2 regions of the Pseudomonas hormoni genome follow, and region 2 is predicted to be linked to the other one. Evidence: predicted binding sites of a transcription regulator. Region 2 holds the regulator's gene; the other holds the start of a gene.
The links. The regulator FliA, encoded in region 2, starts transcription of late flagellar genes. The targets are predictions, from matches to a motif close to CTAAAGTTTNNNNNNNNNNNGCCGNTAA.

Region 1: a site for FliA is predicted at 2,375-2,402, ahead of KJF94_RS12140 (methyl-accepting chemotaxis protein). Genes of this name have one in related genera too.

Annotation. Positions count from the first base shown of each region.
Region 1 is NZ_CP075566.1:2,614,208-2,622,251, reverse strand. It holds gene KJF94_RS12145 (DUF411 domain-containing protein) at 1-63, opposite strand, end outside; gene KJF94_RS12140 (methyl-accepting chemotaxis protein) at 325-2,316, opposite strand; gene KJF94_RS12135 (aldo/keto reductase) at 2,486-3,481, opposite strand; gene KJF94_RS12130 (LysR family transcriptional regulator) at 3,598-4,521, shown strand; gene KJF94_RS12125 (hypothetical protein) at 4,528-4,668, opposite strand; gene KJF94_RS12120 (hypothetical protein) at 4,859-5,047, shown strand; gene KJF94_RS12115 (fe2+ zn2+ uptake regulation protein) at 5,067-5,438, opposite strand; gene pvdQ (bifunctional acylase PvdQ) at 5,755-8,044, shown strand, end outside.
Region 2 is NZ_CP075566.1:1,027,269-1,035,312, reverse strand. It holds gene KJF94_RS04770 (flagellar motor protein) at 1-707, opposite strand, end outside; gene KJF94_RS04765 (protein-glutamate methylesterase/protein-glutamine glutaminase) at 707-1,837, opposite strand; gene KJF94_RS04760 (chemotaxis protein CheA) at 1,888-4,134, opposite strand; gene KJF94_RS04755 (protein phosphatase CheZ) at 4,181-4,969, opposite strand; gene KJF94_RS04750 (chemotaxis response regulator CheY) at 4,992-5,363, opposite strand; gene fliA (RNA polymerase sigma factor FliA) at 5,531-6,271, opposite strand; gene fleN (flagellar synthesis regulator FleN) at 6,268-7,098, opposite strand; gene flhF (flagellar biosynthesis GTPase FlhF) at 7,215-8,044, opposite strand, start outside.

The DNA.
Region 1 (8,044 bases), 1.6 Mb from region 2:
GGCCTGGGCCAGGGAAGAAATGAACAGGGCGCTCAGGGCGACCAGACGCAGGTGGGTTCGCATGGGAAATATCTCGACTCGGATGGCGGTCAAAAAAAGAGCCATTTTGACTGCTTTAGCCAACGACGAGGCAGGAGATTGTTTCGAAGTGATACAGGTGTTGCCATGCTGTTGTGGCGAGGGAGCTTGCTCCCGCTCACCTGCGCAGCAGGCGCAAACCAGGTTGCGCGAATTAACAACTAGCACCGTGTTGAATGTTAAAGGGGGCCGCTTCGCAGCCCAGCGGGAGCAAGCTCCCTCGCCACAGGGAGCTGCGTTCTCAAGTCAGCGGACTTTGAAGCGTCCCATGATCGCGCTGACGCGTGTGTTGGCCTCCAGCAACTGCCGAGTATTCAGCTCGCTCGCCTGACCGCTTTTCACCAGTTCATCCACCATGTGGCGGATTTGCACCATGCTGCGGTTGATCTCTTCGGTCACGGCACTTTGCTGTTCGGCGGCGGTGGCGATCTGGGTGCTGAGGCTGTTGATGTGGCTGACGGAGCCGGCCATTTCATCCAGCCCGGTGTTGACCCGCGCTGTGGCATCGGCCGCCGATTGGCAGCTGGCCTGAGTGTTTTCCATCGCGCTGACCGACGAGCTCACGCCCTGGGTCAGGCGTGTGAGCATCTCGTTGATTTCCGAGGTGCTGGCCTGGGTGCGGGCGGCGAGGGCGCGGACTTCATCGGCCACCACCGCAAAACCGCGTCCCTGCTCACCGGCGCGGGCCGCTTCAATCGCCGCGTTGAGGGCCAGCAGGTTGGTTTGCCCGGCGATGGCGCCGATCACCCCGAGAATCTCGGTGATGCGTTGGGCGTCCTGTTGCATGCTTTCGACTTTGTGGGTGGCGCTGGCCACTTCGTCGATCAGCGCGATCACACTGCTGGAGGCTTCGCCCACGACCACCCGCGAACGGTCGGCGTTTTCGTTGGCGCGTTGGGTAAATGCAGCGGTTTCAGCCGCATTTTGCGCAACGCTTTCGGCGGTCGAACTCATTTCGGTGATCGCGGTGACGGTCTGATCGGTTTCCGAAGCGTGACGCACCAGAATCTGGCTGGTGTGCGCGGACGTGCGTTGCAGGTTATCGAGGCTGGACGCCATGGCTCCGGTAGCCTGGGTGACTTCGCCGATCATGTTCTGCAGGTACGCGATGAAGGCGTTGACCGAGTGGCCGATGGCGCCCAGTTCATCTTCGGCGCGGATGGTGATGCGTTTGGTCAGGTCGGCGTCACCGGCAGACAGCGCGTCGATATTGGCCTTCAGGGCTTTCATGCGCTGTACCAACTGGCGGATCGCGTAGATTTGCAGCAACACCAGCAGGATCACCATCGGAATCTGCAGCAGGCTCAGCGTGCTGAGCACGTCGTCGCGCTGGGCGGTGATCAGTTTGGTCGGCAGTGCGGTGGCAAGAAACCACGGCGTGCCTTCGATCGGGCGCATGAAGAAAGTGCTGGATTCACCGTTGTTGTCGAACTCGACGCGCTGCGACCGATCACGGTTTTGCAGGCCAGCCTTAACTTGACTGGCGAAGGGTGAGTTGCCGGCCAGTTCACTGATGTTCTTCAGCACGATCGGCCCGCTGATGCGCGAGCTGTTGCTGATGATCTTGCCGTCGGCCTCGATGATCAGCATTTCGGCGCCGAGGTCTTTTTCCTTGCGCGCCACCAGATCGTTGAAGAAACCCAGGGTCACGTCGATGGTCGACACGCCGTACGCCGCGCCGTTTTTCTGAATGGCCATGGCGCAATTGGTGCGTGGCTCGGCGCTGGCGTCATCTTTATAGGCCGCCGCCCAGGCGCATTGTCCGCGCGGGGTTTGCATGCCGCCCTTGTACCAGGTCTGGTCGTAATAGTTGGGCGCGGCGTCGCTGTTCCAGAAGGTGTTCACCGCCAGCTTGCCCGAGGCATCGCGGTGCCAGAAGGTGCTGAATTTGTTGCGCCCGGCTTCACGCTGGCCGGGCAGGGGCCAGATGCCGCCGCCGAAGACTTTCAGTTCCCCGTACTGATCGACCAGCCCCGGCAGAACGGTGTCGATGGCGGCGCTGTCGAGCAGAGGAATGGTCTGGGTGATGCTGCGCTGTTGCGCCTGAACCTTGTTCAGTTCACCCTGGATTTGCTCGGCGACTTCAGCGATGCGATTGAGGGCTACTTGTTCTTCGGTGTGGCGCAGTTTCGGCGCGACCAACTGGCTGATCCCGACCACCGTGAGAATGGACAGCAGCAGAATGAACAGGACCAGAAACAGTGTGTAGCGAGCCTGAATGGTGCGGAATGCGGGCATGGAGCCGGGTCCTTTTTAGCAGCGTTCTTATTGGAGTATTTTTCGGCGCTTCAAAGGGCTATCGGCCTGCAGATGTCGAGCTTTAGGTACGATCGTGCAAGGTTGGGGCGAATTGACGAGCGGTAGAGGGTACTGGCCCGTTCAGGTAACCGAACGGGCCAGTCGCAGATCAACGGTCAAGCAACTTCATGACTTCTTCGGGGTAGCGCAAACCGGCCGTGGCATTCGCCGGAAAGATCGCTTCCAGTGCGAGCAACTCTTCGCGACTGAGTTTTACGTCCAGCGCCGCCACGTTCTCTTCCAGATACCTGCGCTGTTTGGTCCCCGGAATCGGGATCAGGTATTCACCCTGAGCCAGCACCCACGCCAGTGCAAGTTGGCCCGCCGTCACGCCTTTTTCTGCCGCCAGGTCCTGAACCTGCTGCACCAGCAATAGGTTTTTTGCGAAGTTGTCGCCCTGGAACCGTGGACTGAAACGACGGTAGTCGTCTGCCGCAAAATCATCCGCGCTTTTCAGTGCGCCGGTCAGAAACCCCCGACCCAATGGGCTGTAAGGCACAAAGGCGATACCCAGCCGCTGACACGCGGCCAGACAGCCGTTTTCTTCCTGGTCACGGCTCCACAACGAGTATTCGCTTTGCAGCGCACTGATCGGATGGACCTTGTTCGCCCGTTCCAGCGTTGCCGCCGAAGCCTCGCTCATTCCCAGGTAACGCACCTTGCCGGCCTTTACCAGACCGGCCATGGCGCCGATGGTTTCCTCGATGGCCACTTGCGGGTCGATACGGTGCTGGTAATACAAGTCCAGTGTGTCGACACCGAGGCGCTTGAGGGTGCCGTCGATTGAGGCGCGAATGTAGTCCGGTCGGCCGTTAACCCCGCGGGCCGTTGAATCTCCCGGATCGCGGACGATGCCGAACTTGCTCGCCAGAAACACTTGATCGCGCTTGCCGGCGATGGCCTTGCCGATCAGCTCCTCATTGGTATGCGGGCCGTACATGTCGGCGGTGTCGAGCAGGTTGATGCCCAACTCCAGCGCCCGGTGCAGGGTGGCCGTGGCCTCGCGGGTGTCGACGCCCGTCGTGTAGAAATCGGTCATGCCCATGCAGCCCAGACCGATTGCACTGACCTGTGGACCGTTCTTGCCCAGTTGACGTGTTTGCATGAAATCAGCTCCCTGTGATGTGAAGCCCATTGTCAGTCTCGACAGAAATGAGATAAACCGGTTAAAACTGCTATCACTATTCGTTATTTCTAAATAATCAGTCGGTGCAAAAAACAATGGACCGTTTCAACGCCATGCGCGTGTTCACCCGAATCGTCGAACTGGGCGGCTTTGCCAAGGCGGCAGACAGTCTGCAAATTCCCCGTGCGTCGGTGACCATTCTGATCAAGCAGCTGGAAAGCCATCTGGGGGTGCAACTGCTGCAACGCACCACGCGGCAGATCAGCCTGACCCTCGACGGCGCCGCCTATTACCCTCGTTGCGTGCGGTTGCTGGCGGACCTTGAGGAAACCGAAGCGGTGTTCTCCGCCGCGCGGCACAACCCCAAAGGTCTGTTGCGCGTGGACATGCCCGCGGGCATAGGGCGTTTGGTGGTGATCCCGGCATTGCCGCAATTCACCGCTCGCTATCCCTTGATCGAAGTGGAAATCGGTTTGAATGACCGGCCTGTCGACCTGATTCGCGAAGGTGTCGATTGCGTGTTGCGCGGCGGCGCGTCTCTCGATGACTCATTGGTGGCGCGGCCGCTGGTGATGCTGGACCAGGTCACCTGCGCCAGCCCCGATTATTTGCAGCGCCATGACACGCCACAGGGTTTGGCCGATCTGGCGGGGCATCAAATGGTGGAGTACGTCGCCAGCAACGGCAAACGCTACGGGCTGGAATTTGTCGTCGATGGCCAGCTACAGCCGGTCAATCTGCCCAGGCATGTCTCGGTCAACAGTGCCGATGGTTATCTGGCGGCGTGCGAGGCCGGGTATGGGTTGGTGCAGGCGCCGTACTATCACGTGGCCCGGCGTATCAGGGAGGGTGGTTTGATCGAGGTGCTGAGGGAAGTGCCGCCACCGGGGATGCCGTTGACGGCGCTTTATCCTCCTCACCGTCAGTTGTCGCGGCGGGTACGGGTGTTCGTTGACTGGATGATCGAGCTTTGCGCGCAGCCGGGAAATGACTTTTTCAGGGATCAGTCCGCTCGCTGAAAAACCTCAGCGATGCTGGTAGTAACCGGGTCCGCCACGGCCGTCGTAATGGTGGCCGCCGTGCCAGCCGCCGTGGGGGAAAATAATGCAGCCGCTCAGGGAAAGCAGGGCAAGCAGGGGAATCAGCAGTGTGATTCGACGGAACATTTCAAAATCCTCATGGTTATCGCCGCTATGAAGCCAAAAGGCTTCATCGGCTGTAACATGAGACCCCGTTTGCAACGCCGCATCCCCGAAAAACGGTAGGGGCTTGGCATGCATCCGGATACAAACCGGATACATTTTTCAGGTTAACGTTCAGGCTTATGTTTAAGCTTTTTGTTTAAGGAAAAGGGCAATGACCCAGTCGCAACGTTTGAAATACTCGATTCTGATCTCCCTGGTGGTGCTGGGGATCATGTTTGGCCTTTCGTATTTGCAGAATGCCGGGGTCATCAGCGAAAAGCTGTTTCAGTACATCGCCATTGGCGTGGCGGTGATCGTGGTGGTGATCAATGGCGTGATGCGCCGCAAGGTCAAACCCTGAACGACGCCCGCCGACAGGATTACTCGCCGTGCAGAATGGCGGCAGCCTGCGGATGCAGGCTGTAGCTCTTGTCCGCGTTCAGCGTAATCACGCCTTCGCTGCACAAGCGCTTCAACACTTCGCGCACACTGAGAAAGGACAGGGGAATATCCAGGTCCAGCAAGTGGCTGTGCACACCACGTACTCCGAGACTGCGGTCGCTGTCGGCGGCGGTCAGCAAGGCATCGATGACTTTCAGGCGGATCAGACTGGTGCGCAGGCCAAAGCTCTTGAGCAGAACCCTGATCCTTTCGTTGCCGTTGCGTTCGGTCCGTTGAGTGAACAGGCCCGAGCCCATGGAAGTGCCCATTGGTGCAGTGCTACCGTCCGTTGGCAGTTGCGAGTTGTACATGCAAAAACTCCTTTTCAGAGCCTGAACCGGAAAAATGTGTTGGGTGCTCTTACTCAATAAGACGTACGAGCGACTCAAATCATGAAGGCTCAGATGTAGAAATTTTGTCGCCATCACGTCAGAAGCTTGTAAACCCCCGCAGAAACGCCCCTTGGCGCCCTAAATTTTTCTCCTGAATTTCGTTCTCTTGTAGGAGCAAGGCTTGCCCGCGAAGAGGGAGTACCGGCCAACATAAGTGTTGACTGACACACCCCCTTCGCGGGCAAGCCTTGCTCCTACAAGGGCGATTTGCGTGTTTATTCGATCAGGAGCGAGCGTGATTATTACCAGGCAATTAACCCGATTGAGCCTTGCCGGTGTGTTAGTGGGTTTGAGTCTTGCGGCAAACGCACGCAACCAGCCGGACCAGGCGACGGCCGATATCCGTCGGACCAGCTTCGGCGTGCCGCACATTCGCGCTGAAAACGAGCGTGGTCTCGGTTATGGCATCGGCTACGCCTACGCTCAGGATAATCTGTGCCTGCTGGCCAATGAGATCACCACGGTGAACGGCGAACGTTCACGGTATTTTGGCCCGGAGCAGTTCACGGTCGAAGAGCGCGAAAACCAGGTCAGCGACGTCTTTTTCAACTGGCTGAATACGCCGCAGGCCGTCTCCGCGTTCTGGCAGGCACAAACGCCGGAAGTCCGCGACCTGATGGAAGGGTATGTGGCGGGTTACAACCGTTCGCTGGCGGAACGTCGCGCGCAAGGTTTGCCGCAACAATGCCAGGGTGAGTGGGTGCGGGACATTACCGCACAGGACCTGGTCAAGTTGACCCGTCGCCTGCTGGTCGAAGGGGGCGTCGGGCAGTTTGCCGAAGCACTGGCCGGCGCCACGCCACCCAAAGCCGTCGCTCGAAACGCAAATGCGTCCGCGTCGTTCCAGGTTGCCGATGTGCGCAGGCAGCGCTTCGCCCTCGATCGCGGCAGCAACGCCATCGCCGTAGGCAGCGAACGCTCGTTCAATGGCCGAGGCATGTTGCTGGCCAACCCGCATTTCCCTTGGGTCGGCGGGATGCGCTTCTATCAGATGCACCTGACCATTCCCGGCAAACTGGACGTGATGGGCGCCGCGTTGCCCGGCCTGCCGATGATCAACATTGGCTTCAACCAACACCTGGCCTGGACCCACACCGTGGACTCGTCCAAGCATTTCACCCTGTATCGCCTGCAACTCGATCCGAAGGATCCGACCCGCTATCTGCTCGACGGCAAGTCGTTGCCGATGAAGCAGCAAACCGTGACCGTGAACGTGAAACAGCCTGACGGGCAGACCCGCGCGGTTTCGCACGTGGTCTACAGCTCGCAGTTCGGCCCGATTGTGCAATGGCCTGGAAAACTCGATTGGGATAACCAGTTCGCCTACAGCCTGCGCGACGCCAACCTCGATAACGACCGGGTGCTGCAGCAGTGGTACGCGATGAACCGCGCGGTCAGCCTCGAGGAATTGCAGGCGTCGGTCCACAAGATCCAGGGCATCCCGTGGGTCAACACCCTGGCGGCGGACGATCAGGGCCAGACGCTGTACATGAACCTGTCGGTGGTGCCAAACGTCAACGCCGACAAACTGGCCCAATGCAGCGATCCGCGGGCCGGGCTGGAACTGATCGTGCTCGACGGTTCCAACAGCGCCTGTGCCTGGGACATCGACCCGGCGGCGGCGCAAAAAGGCATCTATGCGTCGGACAAGTTGCCACAACTGTTGCGCAAAGACTTCGTGCAGCACTCCAACGATTCGGCGTGGATGGCCAACCCGGCGCAGCCGCTTACCGGTTTTTCGCCGCTGATCAGCCAGGACGGTCAGCCATTGGGCCTGCGTTCACGCTTTGCCCTGGATCGCCTCGGCACATTGAACAAGGCCGGCCCGATCGGCGCGGCGGATCTGCAACGGATGGTGATGGACGATCAGGTGTATCAGGCGGCGCAAGTCATGCCGGACCTGCTGCAATTCTGCGCAGCAGACCTGGGCGCCGATGCGCCGGCGCTCACACCGCTGTGTGCCAGCCTGAAGGTCTGGGATCGCAGTGCGAATCTGGACAGCGGACTTGGGTTTGTCCATTTCCAGAACGTCATGGAATCGCTGCAGGAAACGCCTGATGTCTGGCGGGTTGCGTTCGATCCGAAAGATCCGCAACACACCCCGCGCGGCCTGGCGGTTGATCGACCGGAGGTTGCGAAGGCCTTGCGCGAAGCGATGCTGGCGTCAGTGGAACGGGTCAACAAATCGGGGCTCAAGACCGACAGCCGCTGGGGCGATATCCAGGTGGTGAGCAGCGGCGGTCAGCAGACGCCGATTCACGGCGGACCAGGCACGCTGGGCGTCTACAACGCCATCCAGAGTGTGCCAAGGACCGATGGCAAACGCGAAGTGGTCAGCGGCACCAGCTATTTGCAGGTGGTGACTTTCGATGAGAAGGGGCCGCAGGCCAAAGGGCTGCTGGCGTTTTCGCTGTCCAGCGACCCAGCGTCGAAATATGCCAATGACCAGACCGTGGCGTTTTCGAAGAAGCAGTTAAGTGTGTTGCCGTTCACCGAACAGCAGATCACTTCGGACCCGCAGTATC
Region 2 (8,044 bases):
GAGCGAGGGTTTTCACCTTCGGCAATCGACAGAATGCCCTCCAGCAGCATTTCGCGATAACGCGATTGGCGCAATGCAACGGATTTGAGTTTGGCCGCAATCGGCAGCAGCACCAGGTTGGCACTGGCCACGCCGTAGATGGTGGCGACGAAGGCCACGGCAATACCGCTGCCCAATTGCGACGGATCGGCCAGGTTGCCCATGACGTGGATCAGGCCCATCACCGCACCGATGATGCCGATGGTCGGCGCATAGCCGCCCATGCTTTCGAAGACTTTGGCGGCTTCGATGTCGCGGCTTTCCTGGGTGTAGAAATCCACTTCCAGAATGCTGCGAATCGCTTCCGGCTCGGCGCCGTCCACCAGCAGTTGCAGACCTTTGCGCGAGTAAGCGTCGGGTTCGGCGTCGGCCACGCCTTCCAGACCGAGCAGACCTTCCTTGCGGGCGGTCAGGCTCCAGTTCACCACGCGGTCGACACCGCCGGCCAGGTCCACGCGAGGCGGGAACAGGATCCAGCCGAGAATCTGCATGGCGCGTTTGAAGGCGCTCATCGGTGATTGCAGCAGCGCCGCACCGACGGTCCCGCCGAGCACGATCAACGCCGCCGGACCGTTGGCCAGCGCGCCGAGGTGACCGCCTTCAAGGTAGTTGCCGCCAATGATGGCGACAAACGCCATGATGATCCCGATAAGGCTCAGTACATCCATCAGATACACGCCTCGACCAGGTGCTTGCCAATATCGTCGAGGCCGTACACCGCATCGGCGAGTTCGGCTTTGACGATGGCCATCGGCATGCCGTAGATCACGCAGCTGGCTTCATCCTGAGCCCAGATCGAGCTACCGCCCTGCTTGAGCAGACGCGCACCTTCACGGCCGTCGGCGCCCATGCCGGTCAGTACGACCGCCAGAACTTTGTCACCGTAGGACTTGGCCGCCGAACCGAAGGTGATGTCCACGCACGGCTTGTAGTTCAGACGCTCGTCGCCCGGCAGGATTTTCACCGCGCCACGGCCATCGATCATCATTTGCTTGCCACCCGGCGCCAGCAACGCCAGGCCCGGACGCAGGATGTCGCCATCCTCGGCTTCCTTGACGCTGATGCGGCAGAGCTTGTCGAGACGTTCGGCGAACGCCTTGGTGAACGCCGCCGGCATGTGCTGGATCAACACGATCGGGGCCGGGAAATTGGCCGGCAATTGCGTCAATACGCGCTGCAGGGCAACCGGGCCGCCGGTGGAAGTGCCAATGGCAACCAGTTTGTAGGCTTTGCGTTTCGGTGCCGGCGACGACGGAGCGTGCGCAGGTGCACGGGCCGGGATCGGTGCCGGACGTGCAGGCGCGCTGCTGCCATAACTGCTGACACTGGGAGGTGCAGGGGTCGGGGCTGGCGTCGAGACCGGCGCCGGTGCCGGCGCGCTGTAGGCGCTGACCCGACGGTTACTGCGCGAAATGCTGAGAATCTTCTCGCACAGCAGTTGCTTGACCTTCTCGGGATTGCGCGAGATGTCTTCGAAATTCTTCGGCAGGAAATCCACCGCGCCGGCGTCCAGCGCATCCAGGGTGACCCGGGCGCCTTCGTGCGTCAGCGAGGAGAACATCAACACCGGTGTCGGGCAGCGCTGCATGATGTGCCGCACTGCCGTGATGCCATCCATCATCGGCATCTCGTAGTCCATGGTGATCACGTCCGGCTTGAGGGCCAGCGCCTGATCGATCGCCTCTTTTCCGTTGGTCGCCGTACCGACGACCTGGATATTCGAATCCGCTGAAAGAATTTCCGAGACGCGGCGGCGGAAAAACCCCGAATCGTCCACCACCAGGACCTTGACTACCATAAACACTCCGTTAGGCGGGGGCGAGGCTCAGTCGCCCCGCTCCCCCAGAATCAAATACGCCGTGCGGCGTAACGCTTGAGCATGCTCGGAACATCGAGAATCAGCGCAATACGGCCGTCACCGGTGATGGTGGCGCCGGACATGCCCGGGGTTCCCTGGAGCATTTTGCCCAATGGCTTGATGACCACTTCTTCCTGGCCGACCAGTTGATCGACAACGAAGCCGATCCGCTGGGTGCCTACCGAAAGGATCACCACATGGCCTTCGCGCTGCTCTTCGTGAGCGGCGGAGCTGACCAGCCAGCGTTTGAGGTAGAACAGTGGCAGCGCCTTGTCCCGCACGATCACCACTTCCTGGCCGTCCACCACGTTGGTGCGCGACAGGTCGAGGTGGAAGATCTCGTTGACGTTCACCAGCGGGAACGCGAACGCCTGGTTGCCGAGCATGACCATCAGCGTCGGCATGATCGCCAGGGTCAACGGCACCTTGATGACGATCTTCGAGCCTTTGCCCTTGGTCGAGTAGATGTTGATGGTGCCGTTGAGCTGGGCGATCTTGGTTTTCACCACGTCCATGCCCACGCCACGACCCGACACGTCGGAGATCTCGGTTTTGGTCGAGAAACCCGGCGCGAAGATCAGGTTGAAGCAGTCAGACTCGCTGAGTCGGTCCGCCGCATCCTTGTCCATCAAACCTTTCTTGACCGCGATGCCACGCAACACGTCGGCATCCATGCCCTTGCCGTCATCGGAGATGGACAGCAGGATGTGGTCGCCTTCCTGTTCAGCGGACAGGATCACTTTGCCGCTACGCGGTTTGCCCATCGCTTCACGATCAGCCGGCTCTTCAATACCGTGGTCGACCGAGTTGCGCACCAAGTGGACCAGCGGGTCGGCCAGTGCCTCGACAAGGTTTTTGTCGAGGTCGGTTTCTTCGCCGACCAGCTCCAGGTTGATCTCTTTCTTGAGCTGGCGAGCCAGATCTCGAACCAGACGCGGGAAGCGCCCGAAGACTTTCTTGATCGGTTGCATCCGGGTCTTCATGACCGCGGTTTGCAAGTCAGCCGTGACCACGTCGAGGTTCGACACGGCCTTGGACATGGCCTCATCGGCGCTGTTGGCCCCCAGGCGAACCAGGCGGTTACGCACCAGTACCAGCTCGCCAACCATGTTCATGATTTCGTCGAGACGCGCGGTATCGACCCGCACGGTGGTCTCGGCTTCGCTGGCCGGTTTTTCCGCCGGTGGTGCAGCCGGTGCACGGGCTGGCGCCGGTGCAGCGGCGGCAGCAGGCTTCGGCGCTTCGGCTTTTGGCTCGGGCGCTTTGGCCACTGGTGCCGGGGCTTTGGCGACAGGTGCCGCTACCGAAGAAGCGGCGGAACCGGTGCCGACTTCAGTGAACTTGCCTTTACCGTGCAATTCGTCGAGCAGCGATTCGAACTCGTGATCCGAGATCAGATCGCTGCCGGCCGCTTTAGCGGCAGGTGCAGCGGCGACCGGGGCCGAAGCAATGGCCGATTCCAGCGCGTCCACCGCAAAGTTGCCCTTGCCGTGCAGCTGATCGAGCAGTGCTTCGAATTCGTCGTCGGTAATGTCGGAACTGTCGCCTGCCGCTTTCGGGGCAGCCGGTGCGGCGGGTGCAGCAGGTGCTGCCACCGCGTCGACGGCGAACTGACCTTTGCCGTGCAATTGATCGAGCAACGACTCGAATTCTGCATCGGTGATTTCGTCGCTGGCCGCGGCATCGCCGGCAGGCAGCGGAGCAACCACAGGCGCCTCGGCCTGAGCCTTGACGGCGTTCAGCGAGTCCAGCAGTTGTTCGAATTCGTTATCGGTGATGTCGCCTGATTCGGCTTCGGCAGCCGGTGCTTCCACCACTTCAGCCACAGGTGCGGCTTCATCGGCGGTTTGCGGCTCGGCCAGACGGGCCAGGGCCGCAAGCAATTCAGGCGTGGCAGCCGTGATCGGGCTGCGTTCGCGGACTTCGCTGAACATGCTGTTCACCGCGTCCAGCGCTTCGAGAACCACGTCCATCAATTCCGAGTCGACGCGACGTTCACCCTTGCGCAGGATGTCGAACACGTTCTCGGCGATGTGACAGCACTCCACCAGCTCGTTGAGCTGGAGGAAGCCGGCGCCCCCTTTTACAGTGTGAAAACCGCGAAAAATTGCATTGAGCAAGTCCGCATCATCCGGTCGGCTTTCAAGCTCGACCAGCTGTTCGGACAGTTGCTCTAGAATCTCGCCGGCCTCAACCAGGAAATCCTGAAGGATCTCTTCATCGGCGCCGAAGCTCATTAAGGGTGTGCTCCTACAGGTCTAAAAACCTAAAATACCTAAAATTCTAAAACCCTAGGCTGGATAGCAAATCGTCCACATCGTCCTGACCGGACACAACGTCTTCTCTTTTATCGGCATGAATCTGCGGACCTTCACCCTGAGAGAGATGTTTTTGCGGATCTTTTTCAGCAAGCATCGCTTCACGGTCATGTTCGATGCCCGCAAAGCGGTCCACCTGACTGGCCATAAGCACGAGCTTGAGCAGGTTGCTTTCAACTTCGGTGACCAATTGGGTCACACGCTTGATCACTTGACCTGTGAGGTCCTGATAATCCTGAGCGAGCAGAATGTCGTTGAGGTTGCTCGACACCGCGCGGTTGTCCGCGCTGCTGCGTGTCAGGAAACCGTCGACACGCCGTGCCAGCTCGCGAAACTCTTCAGCCCCGACTTCGCGACGCATGAACCGTCCCCAGTCCGTGCTCAGCGCCTGGGCTTCATCGCTCAGGCTATTGACCAACGGCGTAGAGTTTTCGACCAGGTCCATGGTGCGGTTGGCTGCGGCCTCTGTCAGCTTGACAACGTAGCCCAGACGCTCGGTGGCATCTGTGATCTGGGACACTTCCTCGGCTTGCGGCATGTGCGGGTCAATCTGGAAATTGACGATCGCGCTATGCAGCTCGCGAGTGAGCTTGCCCACTTCCTGATACAGGCCGCGGTCACGGGTCTGATTGAGCTCATGGATCAATTGCACAGCGTCGCCGAACTTGCCTTTTTCAAGGCTTTCGACCAGTTCGACCGCGTGTTTTTTCAGGGTCGACTCAAAATCGCCCTGTGAAGATTCGTTGTGGTCCATAGCTCCCCCGTGGCGCAGTTTCTCAACCGATGCGTTCGAAAATCTTCTCGATTTTTTCTTTCAACGCCTGGGCCGTGAAGGGTTTGACCACATAGCCGTTAACACCGGCCTGGGCCGCTTCGATGATCTGCTCGCGCTTGGCTTCAGCGGTTACCATCAGCACCGGCAGGTGCTTGAGCTTTTCATCGGCGCGCACGTGACGCAGCAGATCGATACCGGTCATGCCAGGCATGTTCCAGTCCGTTACCAGAAAGTCGATGCTTCCGCTGTTGAGAACCGGAATGGCAGTAACGCCATCGTCAGCCTCGACCGTGTTGGTGAACCCAAGGTCACGCAACAGGTTTTTTATGATCCGCCGCATCGTTGAGAAGTCATCAACGATGAGGATTTTCATGTTCTTGTCCAATTCGACCTCCAAGCAGTCTTAAACGCGCCCAGCACCTGGACGCGCCATTTCAATCAATCCGGCAAAGCACTCAATGACTGTCTGGAGCACAACAGATCGAGACCGGCGCAGTTCAACACCACACCAGCCACGTTCGCAGTGTCCCCACACTGCCTTCAGCGCGCTCGCCACTCCCCCAAACGCCCCCGCAAACGGGCCGCGCACTGGCTGTGTAACTGGCTGACTCGAGATTCGCTGACCCCCAGGACCTCACCGATTTCCTTGAGATTCAACTCTTCGTCGTAGTACAGCGCCAACACCAGTCGCTCACGCTCCGGCAAATTGGCAATCGCGTCCGCCAGCGCCGCCTGGAAGCGTTCATCTTCCAGATCGCGTGACGGCTCGAGATGAGCGCTCGCGCCATCCTCGTGCAGCCCTTCGTGTTCGCCGTCCTGCAACAGATCGTCGAAACTGAATAACCGGCTGCCCAGGGTGTCGTTCAAAATCCCGTAGTAATCATCGAGACTCAATTGGAGTTCGGCCGCAACTTCGTGATCTTTAGCGTCACGGCCGGTTTTAGCTTCAATCGAGCGAATTGCGTCGCTGACCATGCGGGTATTGCGGTGGACCGAACGTGGCGCCCAGTCCCCCTTGCGGACTTCATCGAGCATCGCGCCGCGGATTCGAATGCCCGCGTACGTCTCGAAACTCGCGCCTTTGCTGGCGTCGTATTTGGTCGATACTTCAAGCAGGCCGATCATGCCGGCCTGGATCAGGTCTTCGACCTGGACACTGGCTGGCAGTCGCGCCAGCAAGTGGTAGGCAATGCGTTTGACCAGTGGCGCGTAACGCTCGATCAGCTCGTACTGCGCGTCACGTGCCGATTTCTTGTATAGGTTGTAACCGCTGGCTGTCATAGCACGGGTCCTGCCGTTTGTTGCACGAGGCGCTCGACGAAAAACTCCAGGTGCCCACGCGGGTTGGCAGGCAGCGGCCAGGTATCGACCTTTTGTGCGATGGCCTTGAAGGCCAGGGAGCACTTGGAACGCGGGAAAGCTTCATAGACCGCGCGCTGCTTCTGAACGGCCTTGCGCACGCTTTCGTCGTACGGCACCGCACCGACGTATTGTAAGGCGACGTCGAGGAAGCGATCCGTGACCTTGGTCAACTTGGCAAACAGGTTGCGACCTTCCTGCGGGCTCTGGGCCATGTTGGCCAGGACGCGGAAACGGTTCATGCCGTAGTCGCGGTTCAGCAGTTTGATCAGTGCGTAGGCGTCGGTGATCGAGGTCGGTTCGTCGCAAACCACCAGCAAGACTTCCTGCGCGGCGCGAACGAAACTGACTACCGAGTCACCGATGCCCGCAGCGGTGTCGATCACCAGGACGTCGAGGTTGTCGCCGATATCGCTGAACGCCTGGATCAGGCCGGCGTGTTGTGCCGGGCTCAGATGCACCATGCTCTGAGTGCCGGACGCGGCCGGGACGATGCGGATGCCGCCTGGCCCCTGCAACAACACGTCGCGCAGCTCACAGCGGCCTTCGATGACGTCGGCCAGGGTGCGTTTGGGTGTCAGTCCCAGCAGGACGTCGACGTTCGCCAGACCCAGATCGGCGTCCAGCAGCATGACGCGCCGGCCTAGCTCAGCTAGAGCCAGGGACAAGTTCACTGACACGTTAGTCTTCCCGACGCCACCTTTGCCGCCGGTCACCGCGATCACCTGTACGGGATGCATGCTGCCCATGTTATTTCTTTACCTTGTCTTGCATAGACGGAGGCCACATTACTGGCTGCGCGTTCACAAACGGAACAATGCATGGCAGACCATCGATGTAGGTACAAAAACTGTTCATTAATACCTCAGCCAACCTGCTTGGTCGGGCTGTGGTAAATATCAGCGAACATGTCAGCCATGGCTTCTTCGCTGGGTTCTTCCTGCATTTGCACGCTGACGGCACGGCTGACCAACTGATGACGACGCGGCAGATGCAAATCATCCGGAATCCGCGGCCCATCGGTCAGGTAAGCCACCGGCAACTCATGACTGATTGCCAGGCTCAGCACCTCGCCCAGGCTTGCCGTTTCATCCAGTTTAGTCAGGATGCAGCCAGCGAGCCCGCAGCGCTTGTAACTGTGATAAGCGGCGGTTAGAACCTGTTTCTGGCTGGTGGTTGCCAGAACCAGATAATTTTTTGATTTGATGCCTCGACCGGCCAGGCTTTCGAGCTGCATACGCAGTGCCGGATCGCTGGCCTGAAGACCCGCGGTATCGATCAGCACCACACGCTTGCGCAGCAATGGGTCCAGCGCCTGCACCAGGGACTGGCCCGGGTCGACGTGGGTGACCGACACGTTGAGGATCCGGCCCAGGGTCTTGAGTTGTTCCTGAGCGCCGATGCGGTAGCTGTCCATGCTCACCAGCGCGATGTTCTGCGCGCCGTACTTGAGCACGTAACGGGCCGCGAGCTTGGCCAGCGTGGTGGTCTTGCCCATGCCGGCAGGGCCGACCATGGCAATCACGCCGCCCTCTTCCAGTGGCTCGACTTCCGGTGTGGCGATCATCCGCGCCAGGTGCGCCAGCAACATGCGCCAGGCCTGACGGGGCTCTTCAATGTCGGTAATCATTTCCAGCAGATCGCGGGACAACGGGCCGGACAGGCCGATGCGTTGCAGGCGACGCCAAAGGTTGG